Chelatococcus sp. HY11: one gene and its partner. Each later gene encodes a partner of the first gene's protein in a complex. Links are inferred from orthologs where the notes say so. Each region holds a gene or a part of one and is shown in the gene's direction. Other genes may lie near its edges. The genes, in order: trxA and KIO74_RS14010.

The links.
Region 2: the proteins of trxA (region 1) and KIO74_RS14010 are in contact, whole or in part, in an NMR structure (PDB 2IPA), measured with the Bacillus subtilis proteins. The link is inferred for Chelatococcus sp. HY11 from one-to-one orthologs.

The regions. Positions count from the first base shown.
Region 1 is NZ_JAHBRX010000001.1:3,364,300-3,372,558, reverse strand. Bases 5,569-8,259 are described here. They hold trxA (thioredoxin), read left to right. Parts: upstream 5,569-6,599; coding sequence 6,600-6,920; downstream 6,921-8,259. Other genes in these bases: KIO74_RS15345 (bifunctional folylpolyglutamate synthase/dihydrofolate synthase), read right to left, coding at 7,321-8,259; addA (double-strand break repair helicase AddA), read left to right, coding at 5,569-6,490. Outside these bases: double-strand break repair protein AddB, read left to right, coding at 1-2,918; more of addA, read left to right, coding at 2,915-5,568. UniProt on the Bacillus subtilis protein: Participates in various redox reactions through the reversible oxidation of its active center dithiol to a disulfide and catalyzes dithiol-disulfide exchange reactions.
Region 2 is NZ_JAHBRX010000001.1:3,058,212-3,066,748, forward strand. The notes cover bases 3,270-6,238. They hold KIO74_RS14010 (arsenate reductase ArsC), read left to right. Parts: upstream 3,270-4,474; coding sequence 4,475-5,002; downstream 5,003-6,238. Other genes in these bases: KIO74_RS14000 (sulfite exporter TauE/SafE family protein), read left to right, coding at 3,270-3,975; KIO74_RS14005 (ArsR/SmtB family transcription factor), read left to right, coding at 4,111-4,482; arsC (arsenate reductase (glutaredoxin)), read left to right, coding at 5,011-5,436; arsB (ACR3 family arsenite efflux transporter), read left to right, coding at 5,446-6,238. Also shown: KIO74_RS13985 (nucleotidyltransferase domain-containing protein), read right to left, coding at 1-551; KIO74_RS13990 (XRE family transcriptional regulator), read left to right, coding at 1,079-1,456; KIO74_RS13995 (IS1182 family transposase), read right to left, coding at 1,606-3,027; more of KIO74_RS14000, read left to right, coding at 3,229-3,269; more of arsB, read left to right, coding at 6,239-6,501; arsenical resistance protein ArsH, read left to right, coding at 6,501-7,217; chrA (chromate efflux transporter), read left to right, coding at 7,284-8,483. UniProt on the Bacillus subtilis protein: Catalyzes the reduction of arsenate [As(V)] to arsenite [As(III)]. In vitro, can dephosphorylate para-nitrophenyl phosphate (pNPP).

The DNA.
Region 1 (8,259 bases):
TCCCGCGCATCGTGCCGCTGGGTGATGTCGATGATGCCGAGATTGCCCTTGCCGCCGACCTTGGCGGAATGGGCGAGGGGGACTTTACCGGCTTCCCGCCGGCGATCGGCGAGACGGAACGACGCCTCATCCTGACGCGGCTGGTGCTCGCCTGGGCCAAGGCCGTCGATCGCGCCCTCCTGCGGCTTGACGATCACGAGCCATTGCTCGTGCCGGCTTCCCCGGCCGATGCGCTCGGGCTCGCGGGGGATCTCGCCCGCCTCATGGACGCGCTTGCCACCGAGGGTATTGCTTGGGAGAGCCTGCACAGCCTCGTGGAGGATCGCTATTCCCGCTACTACGGCATCACGCTCGACTTCCTGAAAATCGCCGCCGAGACCTGGCCGCAGATTCTGGCGGACCGTGGCGCGAGCGATCCCGTCAGCCGGCGCAACGCCATCATCCTCGCTGACGCCGAACGGCTCGCCCGTGAACGGCCGGAGGCGCCGATGATCGTCGCCGGGTCCACCGGCTCGGTGCCGGCGACGGCCCATCTCATCGCCGCCGTATCGCGGCTGCCGCAGGGCGCTGTCGTCCTGCCAGGCCTCGATCGCGGGCTGGACGAACCCTCGTGGCGCGCTATCGCGGATGCGAGACACGGCCATCCCCAAGCCGCCTTGCAACGTCTCATCACCACCATTGGCATCGACCGCGCCGAGGTTCAGGAACTCGCCGATCTTCCCCCGGAGGTCGCGGCCCGCGCGAGCTTCCTCGCCGAGGCGCTGCGCCCGGCCGAGACCACCCACGTCTGGGCGGAGTATCGCCAGGGCACGGGAGACTTCGCCACGACGACACGCGCCGCCCTTGCGGGCCTCACCCTTGTGGAGGCGCCGGATGAACGTTCCGAGGCGCTGGCCGCGGCGCTCGCCATGCGCGAGGCGCTGGAGACGCCGGGCGCGACAGTCGCGCTCGTCACGCCGGATCGCATGTTGGCCGAACGCACCATCGCCGAGCTCGCCCGCTGGGATATCGCGGTGGAAGATTCGGCCGGGCTGCCGCTCAGCCGCTCGCGCGCCGGCAGCCTCGCCCAGCTCGTCGCTGATGTGGCGTTTGCCGATTTCGCTGCACCGGACCTGCTCGCGCTCCTCAATCACCCCGACGCGACCTTCGGACAGAGCTTCGCGACGGCGCGTCAGGCGGCAACGGAGCTTGAGATCGGCCTGCTGCGCGGGCCGGAGGCACCGCCCGGCATCGCCGGGTTGAAGGCCGTTCTCCCCGAACGCCGGAGAGAGGCCGCGAGCCGTCGCAGCCCACGTCCCCTGCGGCGCCTTGGCCCCTCGGCCTGGGAACGCGTGGCGGCGCTGCTTGACGCGCTGGAGGCCGCCTTCGCCCCCCTCGACGTCAGGAGTTTCGCGGATGGTGCGGCCGACCTCGTCGCGATGGCCTCAGCCCACGACGCAGTTTTGCGCGCGGTCTCGGCACGCGCGCCGGAGGAGGATTGGGATCCGCCGCGCGCCGATGGCTGGGGAGACCTCGCCAGCCTGTTCGATGATCTCGCCGTCGTAAAATCCGCTGAGCTCATCGGCCGCCCGGGGGATTATCCGGCCTTCTTTGCGGGGCTCCTGGCGGAGCGCGTGCTGCGCCGGGGCGAGGCCGCGCATCGCCGCGCCAAGGTCTTCGGGCTGCTGGAGGCCCGCCTCCTCACCGCCGACAGGATCGTGCTGGGCGGCCTCGACGAGGGCATCTGGCCGCCGGTGGTGCGGACGGACGCCTTCCTCAATCGCCCCATGCGCACCGCGCTCGGGATGAGCCCGCCGGAGCGGCGCATCGGCCAGACCGCCCATGACTTCGTCGAGGCCCTGGGCACGCGTGACGCGGTGATCACCCGTTCGTTGAAGCGCGAGGGGGCGCCGACCGTGCCATCGCGCTTTCTGCAGCGCATGAAGGCGCTGGCGGGAGGCGAGGCCTGGGAGGCGGTTCGCGCGCGCGGCCGCACGATCCTCGCCTGGGCCGAGGCCTTGGAACACGCACCGGCTGAGCCCTCCCTGCGTCGGCCGATGCCGAAGCCGCCGCTCCACCTCATTCCGCGCTCCCTCAGCGTCACCGAGGTCGAGACGCTGGTGCGTGACCCCTATGCCATCTACGCCCGGCATGTGCTGAAGCTCGATCCGCTGGACGGCCTCGCGGTGCCTCCGGGCGCAGCTGACCGCGGCAATCTCGTCCATGAGGCGCTTGGCAGTTTCGCCAACACTTACCCGGGAGCCCTCCCGGCCGATGCGCTCGCCGCTCTCACCGCGATCGGCCGTGAAGTGTTCGCGCCCTATGGGGCCTATCCCGACGTCATGGCCCTGTGGTGGCCGCGCTTCCTCAGGCTCGCGGAGGCTTATGTGGCATGGGAGGCCGCCCGCCGTCCGGGCCTGGGGCGGCTCCATGCCGAGATTTCCGGCGCGCTCGATCTCGTGCTCGCGGACGGATCGAGCTTTTCCCTGCGGGGGCGCGCCGACCGCGTCGAGGAAAACGACAACCTCGCAGTGATCGTGGATTTCAAGACGGGCCAGGTGCCGACGCCCAAGCAGATCTTCGCCGGCTTCGCGCCGCAGATGACCCTGGAAGCCGCCATGCTGGTCGCGGGCGGTTTCAAGGGCCCGGCGTCCATGCCCGCGGATCGGATAGAGCTGCTTTATGTCGGCGCCACCGGCGGCAAGGAGCCTCTCAAGCCCCGGCCGGTGCAGCCGGAGCGGGGCGAAACCCGGAGTGTCGCGGATCTCGTCACCGAGCATCCCACCCGGCTGGCGCAGCTTCTGTCGCGCTATTGCCGTGGTGAGATCGGCTTCGCCTCACGGCCCTTCGCCGAATACGCCAAGCGCGAGGGTGTCTATGACCATCTGGCGCGGGTGCGCGAATGGTCCACCGGCGGCGACGAGGGAGGCGGCGAATGAGCGTTACGCCTCCGTCCGCTGATGAGGTCATCGGTCGCGTCATCCATGACCAGCATCGGGCAGCTGATCCGGCCGCCTCGGCCTGGGTGTCGGCCAATGCCGGCTCCGGCAAGACCACCGTGCTCGCCAACCGGGTGCTGCGGCTTCTGCTGGCGGGCGCGGAGCCCGGGCGCATCCTCTGCCTCACCTTCACCAAGGCCGCCGCCGCCAATATGTCGAACCGGGTGTTCGACGACCTCGGCCGCTGGGTCGCGCTGGATGACGCAGCACTCGACGCCGCCTTGCTTCGCCTCACCGGCAAGCCGCCGACCGCCGATCTCCGTGCGGTCGCCCGGCGGCTCTTCGCGCGCGCCATCGAGACGCCCGGCGGGCTGAAGATCGAGACCATCCACGCCTTCTGCGAGCGCGTTCTGCATCTCTTCCCCTTCGAGGCGAATGTCCCGGCCCGCTTCGAGGTGCTGGACGACACGGATGCCGCCGATCTTCTCGCCCGCGCCCGCGTCGCCGTGATCAGCGATGCCATCGCCGGCCGCGCCCCGGCGCTCGCTGCGGCTCTGGCCCGGCTGGTGGAGGAGGCGGGCGATGTCACCATCGACAAGGCCCTTGCCGAGGCATTGCGCGCCAAGGCCTTGCTGCGGCAGGGCCTTTCCAGGGAACCCGGGCCGTCAGGCGGAGGCATCGCGACCGACGCCATCAAGGCCGCGCTCGGCCTCGAGCCCGCCGACGATCGCGCCAGCGTGGAACGCCAGATGCTGGGGGAGGGCATCCCCGAGGCCGATTGGCCCGACATCATCACGGCACTGGCCGCTGGCAAAACGACGGATCAGGCTCTGGCCGACTGCTTCCGGGCAGCGCTCGCCGCAACGAACCCGGCCGACAAATTAGCCGCCTATCAATCTGTGTTTTTTACCCAGGCTGGCGAGCCGCGTTCAGACAGTCGCTTCGGCACGAAAGCCATTGATCCAGACCTGGTCCAGCAGCTCCGCGACGAGCGCGATCGCCTCGCCGGGCTGACCGGACGGCTCAAGGCTGTGCTCGCCGTCGAGCGCACAGCCGCCCTGCTGACGCTCGCGAGCGCGGTCTTCACCCGCGTCGAGGCCTCCAAGAACGCACGCGGCGCGCTGGATTTCGACGATCTGATCGCCCGCACGGTCGATCTCTTCGCCCGCCATGAGGCGGCCTGGGTGCTTTACAAGCTCGATGCCGGCATCGACCACATCCTGGTCGACGAGGCGCAGGATACGAGCCCGGAGCAGTGGCGCATCCTCAAGGCGCTCGCGGAAGAGTTCACCGCTGGCGACAGCGCCGCGCTGACGCGGCGGACGCTGTTCGCGGTGGGTGATCCCAAGCAGTCCATCTACGGTTTCCAGGGCGCGGCGCCACGCGAGTTCGACGACAGCGGCCGCTATTTCCGCCGGCGCGTCGAGGCCGCTGGCCAAGCCTTCGAGGATGTGCGCCTGACAGTGTCCTTCCGCTCGGCGCCGGAGGTGTTGAAGGCGGTCGATGCGGTCTTCGCCGATCCCCAGCATTTCCAGGGCCTGTCCTTCGATGACGATGCCGTCGGCACGGTCCATGAGAGCGCCCGGCCGCAGCTCGCGGGCCTTGTCGAGTTCTGGGAGGCCGAACGCCCCACGGAGGTGGTCGATGCGGAAGCCTGGACGCTGCCCGTCGATGAGCTCGAGGAGGGATCGCCCCAGGTGCGGCTTGCGCGGCGCATCGCGCGGGCCGTGAAGCACTGGACAGGCGGGGGCGACGACGGCCGGCGCTTCTCGCCCGGCGACATCCTCATCCTGGTGCGCAAGCGCGGCGGCTTCTACGAATCCCTGATCCGCGCGCTGAAGGACACCGGCCTGCCGGTGGCCGGCGCCGACCGGCTCAAGGTCACCGAACATATCGCGGTGCGCGACCTCGTCGCGGCCGGCCGCGCGGCCTTGCTGCCGGCGGACGACCTGACGCTCGCGGCGCTCCTGAAATCGCCGCTCGTTGGCCTCGACGACGACGACCTCATGCGCATCGGCGCCGAGCGGCCCGAGGAGCAATCGCTCGACCACGCCTTGGCGCTGGCGGCGGAAGCGGGCAATGAGCGGGCCGTGCGCGCCGTCGGGCTGCTGGCGGACTGGCGCCAGCGGGCACGCCGGGGCGGTCCCTTCGCCTTCTACGCCCATCTGATCGGTCCCGGCGGTGGGCGCCGCCGGTTGGTGGCCCGCCTCGGCGCCGAGGCGGGCGACGCCATCGACGAATTCATGGCCGCGGCGCTCGGCTATGAACGGCGGCAGGCACCGTCCCTGGCGGGTTTCCTCGTCGCCTTCGGCGAGGCCGAACGCGAGGTGAAGCGCGATCTCGAAGATGGCCATGATGAGATCCGCGTCATGACCGTGCACGGTGCCAAGGGACTGGAGGCACCCGTCGTCATCCTTGCGGATGGCTGCGATGTGCCGACCGGGCGCACCGATCCCAAGCTTTTCGCCATTGCCGGCCGCGATGGCCCTGCCTTGCCGATCTGGTCACCGAGGAGCGAGCTCGATCCCGCGGCGGTCGCAGGGGTGCGCGACAGATTGCGGCGCGAGGCGGAGGAGGAGCACAATCGCCTGCTCTATGTGGCCATGACCCGGGCCAAGGAGCGGCTGGTGGTGGCCTCCTACACGAGCCTTGGCCGCGACGCCAAGACCGGCGACTTCCGGCCATTGCCGGAGAAGAGCTGGCCGGCGATGATTCGCAAGGGGCTGGAGGCCGGCGCATACGGGCTCGTCGAGGCTCCGGCTCCCCACGGCAACGGCACCGTCTGGCGTTGGCGGGATCCCGCGCGGCCGGCGAGCCCCTCCGCGCCGCCGGCCGCGGCCGCGGTGGCTTTGCCGAGCCTGCCCGCCTGGCTCGATCGCCGCCTGCCGCCGGAAGCCGAGGCGCGCCCCCCGCTCAGGCCGTCAAGCGCCCTTGGCGCGGCGGATCAGCTTCCGGAGGCGGCTGGTTTTCCTTCTGGAGGTCCTCTGGCCGGTCCTTTGGGAGCGCCGCCGCGTTCCCGGCGTGATGAGGACGCGCGCCGCGCGGCTCGGCTCGGGGGCGACTTCCTGCACAAACTCCTGCAGCATCTGCCGGAGGGCCTCATGCGCGGCGGAGAGGCCATGGCACGGGAGATCGCGGCGCTTCTGGAGGTGCGCGCCACCGGCCTCGACGCCGCGACGCGGGATGGCATCGTCACGGACGCGCTGGCGGTGCTCGCCCGGCCGGACCTTGCGGCCTTGTTCGGCCCATCGAGCCGCGCCGAGGTGCCGATCGCTGGCGCGATCACCATTGATGATGAGGCCGTACCGGTCTCGGGCCAGATCGACCGTCTCGCCGTCACCGCGGACGCCGTTCATGTGGCGGATTTCAAGACGAGTCACTGGCCACCGGCAACGCTCGATGCGGCCCCGGCGAGCCATCTCGCGCAGCTCGCGGTCTACGCGGCCTTGCTCGCCGAGATCTATCCCGATCGGCCGGTCCGGGCTTTCCTCGTCTATACGCGCGGCCCGCGCGTGTTCAAGGTGCCGCCGGAGGCGCTTGAGGCCGCACTCATGCTTGTCAAGCAGGCGTGACTTGTGCTGCCTGCTCCTTGACCCATCCCATCCCGCTTCTTACGTTCCCATCCAACGGACGGCCATGGGCTTCCCCGTGCAGCCTGCCACCCACGAAAGGTTTTTCATCATGGCGACCATCAAGGCAACCGATGCGAGTTTCGAAGCCGACGTCCTGAAAGCGGGCGAGCCGGTGGTTGTGGACTTCTGGGCGGAATGGTGCGGCCCCTGCAAGATGATCGGCCCGGCCCTGGAAGAGATTTCCACGGAGCTCGCCGGCAAGGTCAAGGTCGTGAAGGTCAATGTGGATGAGAACCCGGCCACGGCCGCGCAGTTCGGCATCCGTTCGATCCCGACGCTGCTCCTCTTCAAGGACGGCAAGCTCGCCGGCCAGAAAGTCGGCGCGGCACCCAAGAGCGACCTGTCCCGCTGGATCTCCGGTTCGGTCTGATCAGGTCTTGGCGCCTCCCGCGCCGCGATTTTCGAGCGAAAGAGAAAACCCGGCCCCTCGCGGAGCCGGGTTTTTTATTGAGGCAGCTCTTGTCGTAAACCGGACAGGGAACCGTGCCTTCCCACGCGGCAGGGTATCAGCTCCGGGGAAGGGGTTGGCGGCGTGTTCCGCGCCCCTGGTCATGCTGACTTCAAACGGTACCGCCGTGTCATTCCGGGCGGGCCGAGAGGCCCGAGCCCGGAATCCATGAACACGGCGGTAACCACGAGGGGGCACGGTCCGATGCGTGTTCTTGTCAGGCCGTGTGTTCATGGATTCCGGGCTCCTCGCTGAGGCGAGGCCCCGGAATAACCGCGGGTCTCCATTCAAACACGATATTCTCTATAATTCCGGCGGATGCTCAGGTCGGTGGGGTTCCGTTTGCGGCCAGCACTTCACCCGCGAAATAGAGCGACCCGGTGATCAGGATCCGCGGGGGATGCTCCCAATCCTGGTGCTTGAGAGAGCCGAGGGCTGCCTCAACACTGGCATGGGCCGACGTGACGAAGCCGAGCTCCTGGGCGATTTCGGCGATTTCCTCCGCCGGGCGCGCGGCGAGCTGCGTGGTCATCGACACCGCCAGCAATTCACGGGCAAGGCCCGCGAAGGGGGAGAGGAAGCCAACCGCGTCCTTCGTGCCGAGCATGCCGACAATGAGCACGAGCGGTGCCGGCCGGCTCTCTTCCATGTCGGCCATGGCGCTGGCGATGGCACGGCCGCCCTCGGGGTTGTGGCCGCCGTCGAGCCAGATTTCAGCGCCTTCGGGTGCATGCGCGATGAGATCGCCGCGTGTCAGGCGCTGCATCCGCGCTGGCCAGTCGGCATTCTTGAGGCCCGTTTCATAAGCCGAGACGGGCAGGCGATCGAAGCCACCGGCGCGCAGCGCCGCGATCGCGGTGCCGGCATTGATATGCTGATGGCGGCCGGACAGGCGGGGCAGGGGCAGATCGAGCAGCCCGCGCTCGTCCTGATAGACGAGGCGCCCGCCTTCCTCATGAACGGAGAAGTCCTGATCGCCGATGATCAGCGGCGCGCCGATACGTTCGGCGCGGGCCTCCAGCACGGCTGAGGCTTCCGGGTCCTGGGGCGCGATGACGGCGGGCACGCCACGCTTGAAAATGCCTGCCTTGGCCGCGGCAACGCTGGTAATGCGGTTGCCGAGATATTCTGGGTGATCGAGCGAGACGGGCGTCACCACCGTCACCAGCGGCTCGGAGATGACATTGGTGGCATCGGCCTCGCCACCGAGACCGACTTCGAGAAGGAGGACGTCAGCCGGGTTTTCCGCGAACAGGAGAAA
Region 2 (8,537 bases), 300 kb from region 1 along the record:
GGCCATTCGGTGGTAGGCTGATAAAACAGTGGGTGCTTGTTGTCCGTGATGGCGATCGCCGTGCCGGCCCACTGCGCGTCTAGGCCGCGAGACTCCAGCAACAACCTTGTGGACGCGCCATTTGGCAGCGCCGGCACGATATCCATGTGGAATTGGGCACCGTCGGCATATTCGAGCGTCCAGCAACGACGGCCTTCGCCGAGCGGCTTCACCATCGCCTGTGCCGTGCGATACGCCTCGATCTCGACCCGAAGCAGTTCCTTAAGCGCATACTGGGTCAACTGTTCCTTCTTCAGGGCGGTCAACTCGCAAACCGAGTCGATGTCATACTGGCCGTTTTCGTCCTCGGGCTTGATGACTGTGCCCAGCCGGAACGAACCCTGCGAGTAGACCTGCGGGTCGTACTGTTTCACCTTCGAAGCGTCACGATGCAGCCACTTGCCTAAAGACTCGTACCGAGCGACCGCCTGCTCGTATCTGGCGGGTGAGATCGTGAGCTCGTCTGCCAGCGCCTCGAGGTAGCCCTCGGCTTCCTTAGTAATCGTAACCATCGTGTCCTCATCCTGCAGACCCAGTGATGAGCACGACCACCGGTGCCCGCGCCAGATGACGCATGTCGTTCGACAACTCGGATCGGCTATGCCTAAAGCCGGACCGGGTGCGTCGCGACAAACGAAGCAGAATGGATAGTGCCCCCACGGCAATTACCGCCTACCAATAACATGTAGGCTGGCGCCAAAGGCCGATCAAGGGGGGCGCTGCTATATGTCTTGCCATTAGCGGCTTTGGAGTTGCTCGCTTCTTAAGGAATGGCGAATATCGATCACATCGTCGAGAGAAAAATGGAAGAACTAGACCGCGTCACTCGGGAAGCCACGGCAGTTATTGATGTTATCTATTTTCATTTGCCTGTGGATGGAGGTGACCCTGTCTATAGAGAGCGCGTCTACTGTTACGAACTGATATCATCAGATGAGGTCGATCTGCGCTCGGTTCTACCGGCAGCTCATCGCAAAAGCGGATCTCCGGTTTTCCGAGCATGTGGAAAGCCTGAAATCCGCAAAGAAGGGACGTTGAGATGGCACGGAGCCTGAATGAAATCATCGCCGGGCTTCCTGCTGACGAACAGGCAGCTATCGAGGCGCGCTATCAGGAATTGCGGCAGGAGGTAGAGAGTCTGCGCGAGCTTCGCCAGATCGCCGGCAAGGCGCAGGAAGACATCGCCTCGGCCCTCAACATCAAGCAGCCGTCGGTGTCCAAGATCGAGAAGCAGGCGGATATGTATCTCTCGACGCTACGCAGCTATGTCGAAGCCATCGGCGGCAAGCTCGAACTCACGGTGAAGCTGCCATCGCATCCGGCGTTTCATCTCCATAGCCTGGGTGACATGACCATGGGCGAAAGCGCTGGCGTTCGCACTGTGGCCCGCCGTCGAAAGCAGGCCGGAACAAGGTGAGCAGTTGAGGTGAAGGGGGAAAGCCTTCCCCCTGGCCGGCGCCGAGGTCGCCGGCACACCCCCTTCTGCGGGGAGACCCCCAGGCTGTGCAGAAACTCAGCGAGGACGCAACGCGGCGGCGATGACGCGAACCGAATAGAGCGGGGTTCTCAGCCCCGCGACATCAGCGCTCCGGTTCCGAACGCGTTCGAAGCGCGGATAATGTTGAATGCCAGGACCGACAGGGCCGCTTCGGCTTTCACCCGCCGCAAACCGCGGGTCAGGAAGCGACCTCCGCCAGACATTCGCTTGATGGTGCCGAAGGGGTGCTCGACCGTGCAGCGCCGGATCGTCATAAGATCAGGGTTCTCGTGAACTCGACGTTCCATCCGATCGAGCGCGCCCTGATCCACGAGCCTGTGAATGGTGCGCTGATATCCCGGCGTGCACTGCTGTTTGATCTGGCAAGTATGGCAGGCGGGCGTTCTGTAACGGATCGCCCGATTTCGGGTATGCTTGCCCTTGGGATACATGGTTTCACCAGCAGGGCAGCGGATGGTGTCGGTCTGCTCGTCATGGACGAATTGCACGGGGCGGAAGTATTGCGCGCTCATGGCCCCGCGCTTGATCGGCGCTGCCACGCGGACACCGTCCTGTTCGCAACGCGCGACTTCCTGCGCGTTCGAGTAGCCCCCGTCCGCCAGCACTTCTAGCTGGTCGACGTCGAGCACTTCTTTTGCCGCTATCGCCATTGGATGCAGCAGCTGGCTGTCGTTGGCTTCGTTGGCGACATCGTTGTGAATGATCAGGCCGCTTTCGATATCGACGACACTCTGGAGATTATAGGCTGGGAACTTCGGAGCCCGGCCATATCCCATTGGTCGTGCATCCGGTTCTCCGAAGACCACGACGTTGGTATCATGCTCAGCAAGTTCGGCCTGCCGCTTTTCCAAGCGCTGCTTACGGCGTTCGAGTGACGTGATCGCGCTGGCAAACGCCGCGCGATTGACCGTCTGATCGCGCGCGCCCGCCGAGTGTTGATCTGCTATGTTGAGGCGGTCGAGATAGTAGGCGATTTCTGTTTCGGTATGAGCGATGTCGCGTGCCAGACGATCCGCTCCTGCAATATTCTTCGCGCTGGCAACCGCCCGCATCTTTGTTCCGTCCAGCGCCACCTTGCCAGGAGTGACCAAGCCGTTCTCGCGACAGAAGCTGATGAATGCGGCCCCCGTGCGGATGATCGCTTCGGGGTTGTCGTGCCGGAACGCCGCAATGGTCCGATAGTCCGGGGTCATGCGCCGCATCAGCCAGATGGCCTCCAGATCGCGCTGGCAGGCGCGCTCCAATTGTCGCGATGAACGCAACTGGTTCAGGTAGCCCCAGATGTAGAGCCGCAGCATGTCGCCGGGGTGATAGCCAGGGCGTCCTGTCGGGGCAGAGACGGTGCGCTCGAAGCCGAGCGCCGTGAGATCGAGGGTTTCGACGAAGGCATCAATGACGCGGACGAGAGAGTCCTGCGACACATAATCTTCAACATAGGCGGGCAGCAGTAACGGCTGGCTGCGATCATATCCCTCAATAAAACGTCCCATTTTGCCCCCGTCCAGCAAGTAATGGAATATAGCATCCGCGGGCGAATAACCCCAGTAAATGCTTGGCAATACATGCAATTTCTACTGTGGCAAGCTTCAGAACATATTGCTCGCACCAGTCTGGTGATAGACAAGGAGGCTTCGGGGAACGCGCACGCTGTCGCACGCTCGGGGTGCGGACTATGATGAGGTTCAGGCAAGGTGGAATTGGATGCGCTCTGGCTCGCGGTAGCCTTCTTCCTCATCGCGCTGATCTATGCATCGGTCGGTCAGGCCGAGGCATCCGGCTACATCGCGATCATGGCACTGCTCGGCTTTGCGCCGCTGGCCATGAAGACGACCGCGCTCGCTCTCAATCTTTTGGTTGCGGCAATCGGGACAGCCATGTTCCTGAAGTCTGGAAGGCTGTCATGGCGAAGCGTATGGCCTTTTGCGATCCTTGGCTTCCCATTCTCTCTGCTCGGCGGCGCTGTCCAGCTACCGGCGGATATCTATTACCCGGTCGTCGGGGTGGTTCTCGTCCTTTCGGCCGCTCAGATGGCGAGGACGGCCCTTCGTAGATCTGGAGTATCTGCGGACCTGCCAACCGATCCGCCGTTCATACCGGCGCTGGCCACGGGTGCGATCATCGGCTTCATATCCGGCACGACAGGGACCGGAGGGGGTGTATTTCTTGCGCCGGTGATCCTCGCGATGAACTGGGGAACAGCGCGCCAGACTGCCGCGACAACCGCCGTCTATAACCTGATGAACTCGGCGGCCGCACTGCTCGGAGCCTATGCCTGGTGGGATCAGATTCCGAGTGCGCTACCCGGCTGGCTGATCGCCGTCGCTGTTGGCGGCTCGCTCGGGGCCTTCATCGGCAGCCGTTACCTGCCCGAACTATGGCTGCGCATTATTCTGGCTGTAATCCTTTTTGCCTCAGGGGTAAGCCTGCTGTTCGGGTGACAGCCAGTTTGCCTGTCGCGACCGAGTTTCAGTGATGTCCCCGCCGTCGCGCAATTATCGCGGTTACCCGACGAGGCGGAAACTACGGACCATTGCCACCTAGACTTAAACCCATATGTCGATTAGTCTCGACATATGGAATCAGATAACGCCATCCTCGCTTTCGCCGCGCTCGCGCAGCCGACCCGCCTCGACGTGTTCCGTCTGCTGATGGAGCATGAGCCGGATGGGTTGCCCGCAGGTGAGATCGCCCGCAGGTCGGATGTCCCCCACAATACCATGTCCACACATCTGGCGACGCTGGCGCGCGCCGGCCTGATCGAGGCCGAGCGGCACAGCCGGTCGATCATCTATCGGGCAAGGCTTGATGCCGTGCGCGCGCTCGCCAGCTTTCTCGTCAAGGATTGCTGCGGCGGCCGCCCCGAGATCTGCGCGCCGCTGATCGCCGATTTTTCCCCTTGCTGCCCACCGCAAACCCTCGCCGCTAAGGAGGCCACCCATGACTGACCGTATCTACAATGTCCTGTTCCTCTGCACCGGCAATTCGGCGCGTTCGATCCTCGCGGAAAGCATCCTGAACAAGGATGGCGAGGGTCGCTTTCGTGCCTTCTCCGCCGGGTCGCAACCGAAGGGGACGATCAATCCCTTCGCGCTGAAGGTATTGAAGAGTTTCGACTACCCCTCTGAAGGCTTCCGCTCGAAGGGTTGGGAGGAGTTTGCGGGGCCTGACGCGCCTGTCATGGATTTCGTGTTCACCGTCTGCGACAACGCTGCCGGCGAAGCATGCCCGGTCTGGCCCGGCCAGCCGATGACCGCCCATTGGGGCATTGAAGACCCTGCCGCCGTCGATGGGCCGGATATCCAGAAGGAAGCCGCCTTCGTTGCGGCCTTCCGCTACATGAAGAACCGCATCTCGGCGTTCACGTCCCTGCCGGTCGCCAGTCTCGACAAGGCGTCGCTGCGCACGAAGCTGACCGAGATCGGCCAATCAGATGGCGCGTCGTCTCCACGCAACAGCGCAGCGTGAAGCCGGCCATGGACGCCATCATCTATCACAACCCGGATTGTGGCACCTCGCGCAACACGCTGGCGATGATCCGCAATGCGGGCGTCGAGCCGCATGTCATCGAATATCTGAAGACACCGCCGTCGCGCGAGATGCTGACCCGACTTATTGCGCGCATGGGCATATCGGTGCGGGAACTGCTGCGCGAGAAGGGCACTCCATATGCGGAACTGGGCCTTGGCGACCCGGCTTTGAGTGACGCGCAATTGCTCGACGCGATGATGGCGCATCCCATCCTGATCAACCGGCCCATCGTCGTTAGCCCGAAGGGCGTGAGGCTCTGCCGGCCGTCCGAGGAAGTGCTCGACCTGTTGCCCCCGCAGCGCGGCGAGTTCGTCAAGGAAGACGGCGAGTGCGTGATCGACGAACACGGCCAGCGTGTCGCAACGGCCTGAGGGAATTGCATGTCCACCTTTGAACGCTACCTGACCCTCTGGGTCGCGCTGTGCATTGTCGTCGGCATCGCGCTCGGCCATTTTCTGCCGGGCGCATTTCATGCCATCGGCGCGATGGAAATTGCCAAGGTCAACCTGCCGGTGGCGGTACTGATCTGGCTGATGGTCATCCCAATGCTGCTCAAGATCGACTTCGCTGCCCTTGGTGAGGTCGGCCGCCACTGGCGCGGCATCGGCGTGACACTGTTCATCAACTGGGCGGTAAAACCGTTCTCGATGGCGCTACTGGGCTGGTTGTTCATCGGCTGGCTGTTCCGGCCCTATCTACCTGCCGACCAGATCGACAGTTACATTGCCGGCCTCATCATCCTTGCAGCCGCGCCATGCACGGCCATGGTGTTTGTCTGGTCGAACCTGACCAAGGGTGAACCGCATTTCACATTGAGCCAGGTCGCCCTCAACGACGCGATCATGGTCGTCGCCTTTGCGCCGATTGTCGGCCTACTGCTTGGACTGTCTGCCATCACCGTGCCGTGGGGCACGCTGGTCCTGTCGGTCGTCCTCTACATCGTCATTCCCGTCATCATCGCGCAGATCGTCCGTCGCCGGATGCTGGCGAATGGCGGACAGGCGGCGCTCGACAGGTTTCTTGCGAAGCTCGGCCCGGCATCCCTCGTTGCCCTGCTGGCGACGCTGGTTCTGCTGTTCGGCTTTCAGGGTGAGCAGATCATCGCGCAGCCCGCAATCATCGGCCTGCTGGCCGTGCCGATCCTGATTCAGGTCTATTTCAACTCCGGCCTTGCCTATCTGCTGAACAGGCTGGCCGGCGAGCAACACTGCGTGGCTGGACCCTCAGCGTTGATCGGCGCATCGAACTTCTTCGAACTGGCGGTCGCCGCCGCCATCAGCCTGTTCGGCTTTCATTCGGGTGCGGCGCTCGCCACGGTTGTCGGCGTGCTGATCGAGGTGCCGGTGATGCTCTCGGTCGTCTGGATCGTGAACCGCTCCAAAGGCTGGTATGAACGCGGCGGCAAAGTCTCCAGACTGGCGGAGGCGCAGCGCTGATGCCGGACGAGCTTCCCAATCTTGATGCCGGTTGCGCTGATATTCCCGGCATTGACCGGCTGCGCGCAGCAACGCCCTCGACCCATCCACCACGTATCCTGCTGCTTTACGGCTCGCTCCGGGAGCGATCTTACAGTCGCTTCCTGACATTCGAAGCCGAGCGTCTGCTCAAGCATTTCGGGGCTGAAACACGTATCTTCGATCCGTCCGGCCTGCCGCTGCCGGATGGGGCTGAGGTCAACAATCCCAAGGTGCAGGAACTGCGAGAGCTCTCGCTCTGGTCGGAAGGCCAGGTCTGGACCAGCCCGGAGCGGCACGGCGCAATGAGCGCGGTGATGAAGGCGCAGATCGACTGGATTCCCCTTTCGGTCGGCGCGGTAAGGCCGACACAGGGCCGGACACTCGCCGTCATGCAGGTCTCCGGCGGCTCGCAGAGCTTCAACGCCGTCAACCAGATGCGTGTGCTCGGGCGCTGGATGAGGATGGTCACGATCCCTAACCAGTCCTCTGTCGCCAAAGCCTTTCAGGAGTTCGACGAGGCGGGCCGGATGAAACCATCGTCCTATTATGACCGAGTGGTCGATGTGATGGAAGAACTAGTGAAGTTCACGTTGCTGACACGCGACGTCTCTAACCACCTCACCGACCGCTATTCCGAACGCAAGGAGAGCGGCGAGGCTCTGATGCGTCGGGTCAACCTGACGACTGCAACCTGAGAATCTATCTCGCACCGATCGCACGTCATCGTTCGCAAGAATGCCCCAACCAACGAGGTCTCCTGAATGGGTCATAGCCCGCAACAGTCGCAAGGAAGCGTCTCCGAGGTATTCCGCGTCTTCCTGAAGCTGGGGCTCACCTCCTTCGGCGGACCGATCGCGCATCTGGGCTATTTCCGGGACGAACTGGTGACGCGGCGAAAATGGCTGAGCGAAAGCGCATATGCCGATCTGGTGGCGCTGTGCCAGTTCCTGCCGGGTCCCGCCTCCAGCCAGGTGGGCTTTGCGCTTGGCCTGACACGGGCAGGTTGGGGCGGCGCGTTTGCAGCATTCCTTGCCTTCACACTGCCATCGGCACTGATCCTTCTCGCGCTCGCTATGACAGCTACACGGCTGGAAGGCCCGCTTGCGCTTGGCGTCCTGCAGGGTCTCAAGATCGTCGCCGTCGCCATCGTGGCGCAAGCCGTGTGGGGCATGGCAAAAAACCTCTGCCCCGATAAGGAGCGCGCCACGATCGCGGTCGTGGCCGTGCTTCTGCTTGCCTGGGCGCCGGGAGCGATCGGGATGATGGCGGCCATACTGCTGGGCGCACTCGCCGGGCTGGTTCTCAGCAATGGACAGGTCGCGGTCGGCGACCATCTGCCGGTCCCGGTTTCACGGACAGCCGGACTGACGGCCTTTGCGCTGTTCGCTGCCTTGCTGATCGGCCTGCCGATCCTCGCCAAACAGGCGCAAGGCTGGGCGCTGGCCGATAGCTTCTATCGCTCGGGCTCGCTGGTCTTTGGTGGCGGCCATGTGGTGCTGCCGCTGTTGCAGGCTGAAACGGTCGCGCCGGGATGGGTGTCCGATGATGCCTTCCTCGCGGGTTATGGCGCAGCGCAGGCAGTGCCGGGGCCACTGTTCACATTCGCGGCCTGGCTCGGGGCGGTCATGGGACCGCAGCCGAACGGCGTAGCCGGTGCCGCAATCGCTCTTGCCGCACTTTTCCTGCCGGGCTTCCTGATCCTGATCGGGGCGCTGCCCTTCTGGGATCAGTTGCGCCGCACGACATGGGCGCAGTCGGCCATGCAGGGCGCCAATGCTGCGGTCGTCGGCATTCTCGGAGCGGCCCTCTATACGCCGGTCTTCACCAGCGCGATCGGAGGCATGCCGGATTTCGCACTGGCCTCGATTTGTTTCGTGGCGCTGATCGCCTGGAAAGCTCCGCCATGGGTTGTCGTATTGTTGGCGGCCGTGGGCGGAGTTGCCCTTGGCTTGGTGACGTAAGGCGGTTTCGAAAAACTATCGGGCTCACTCTGTCAAACCCGAGGTGGCACGATG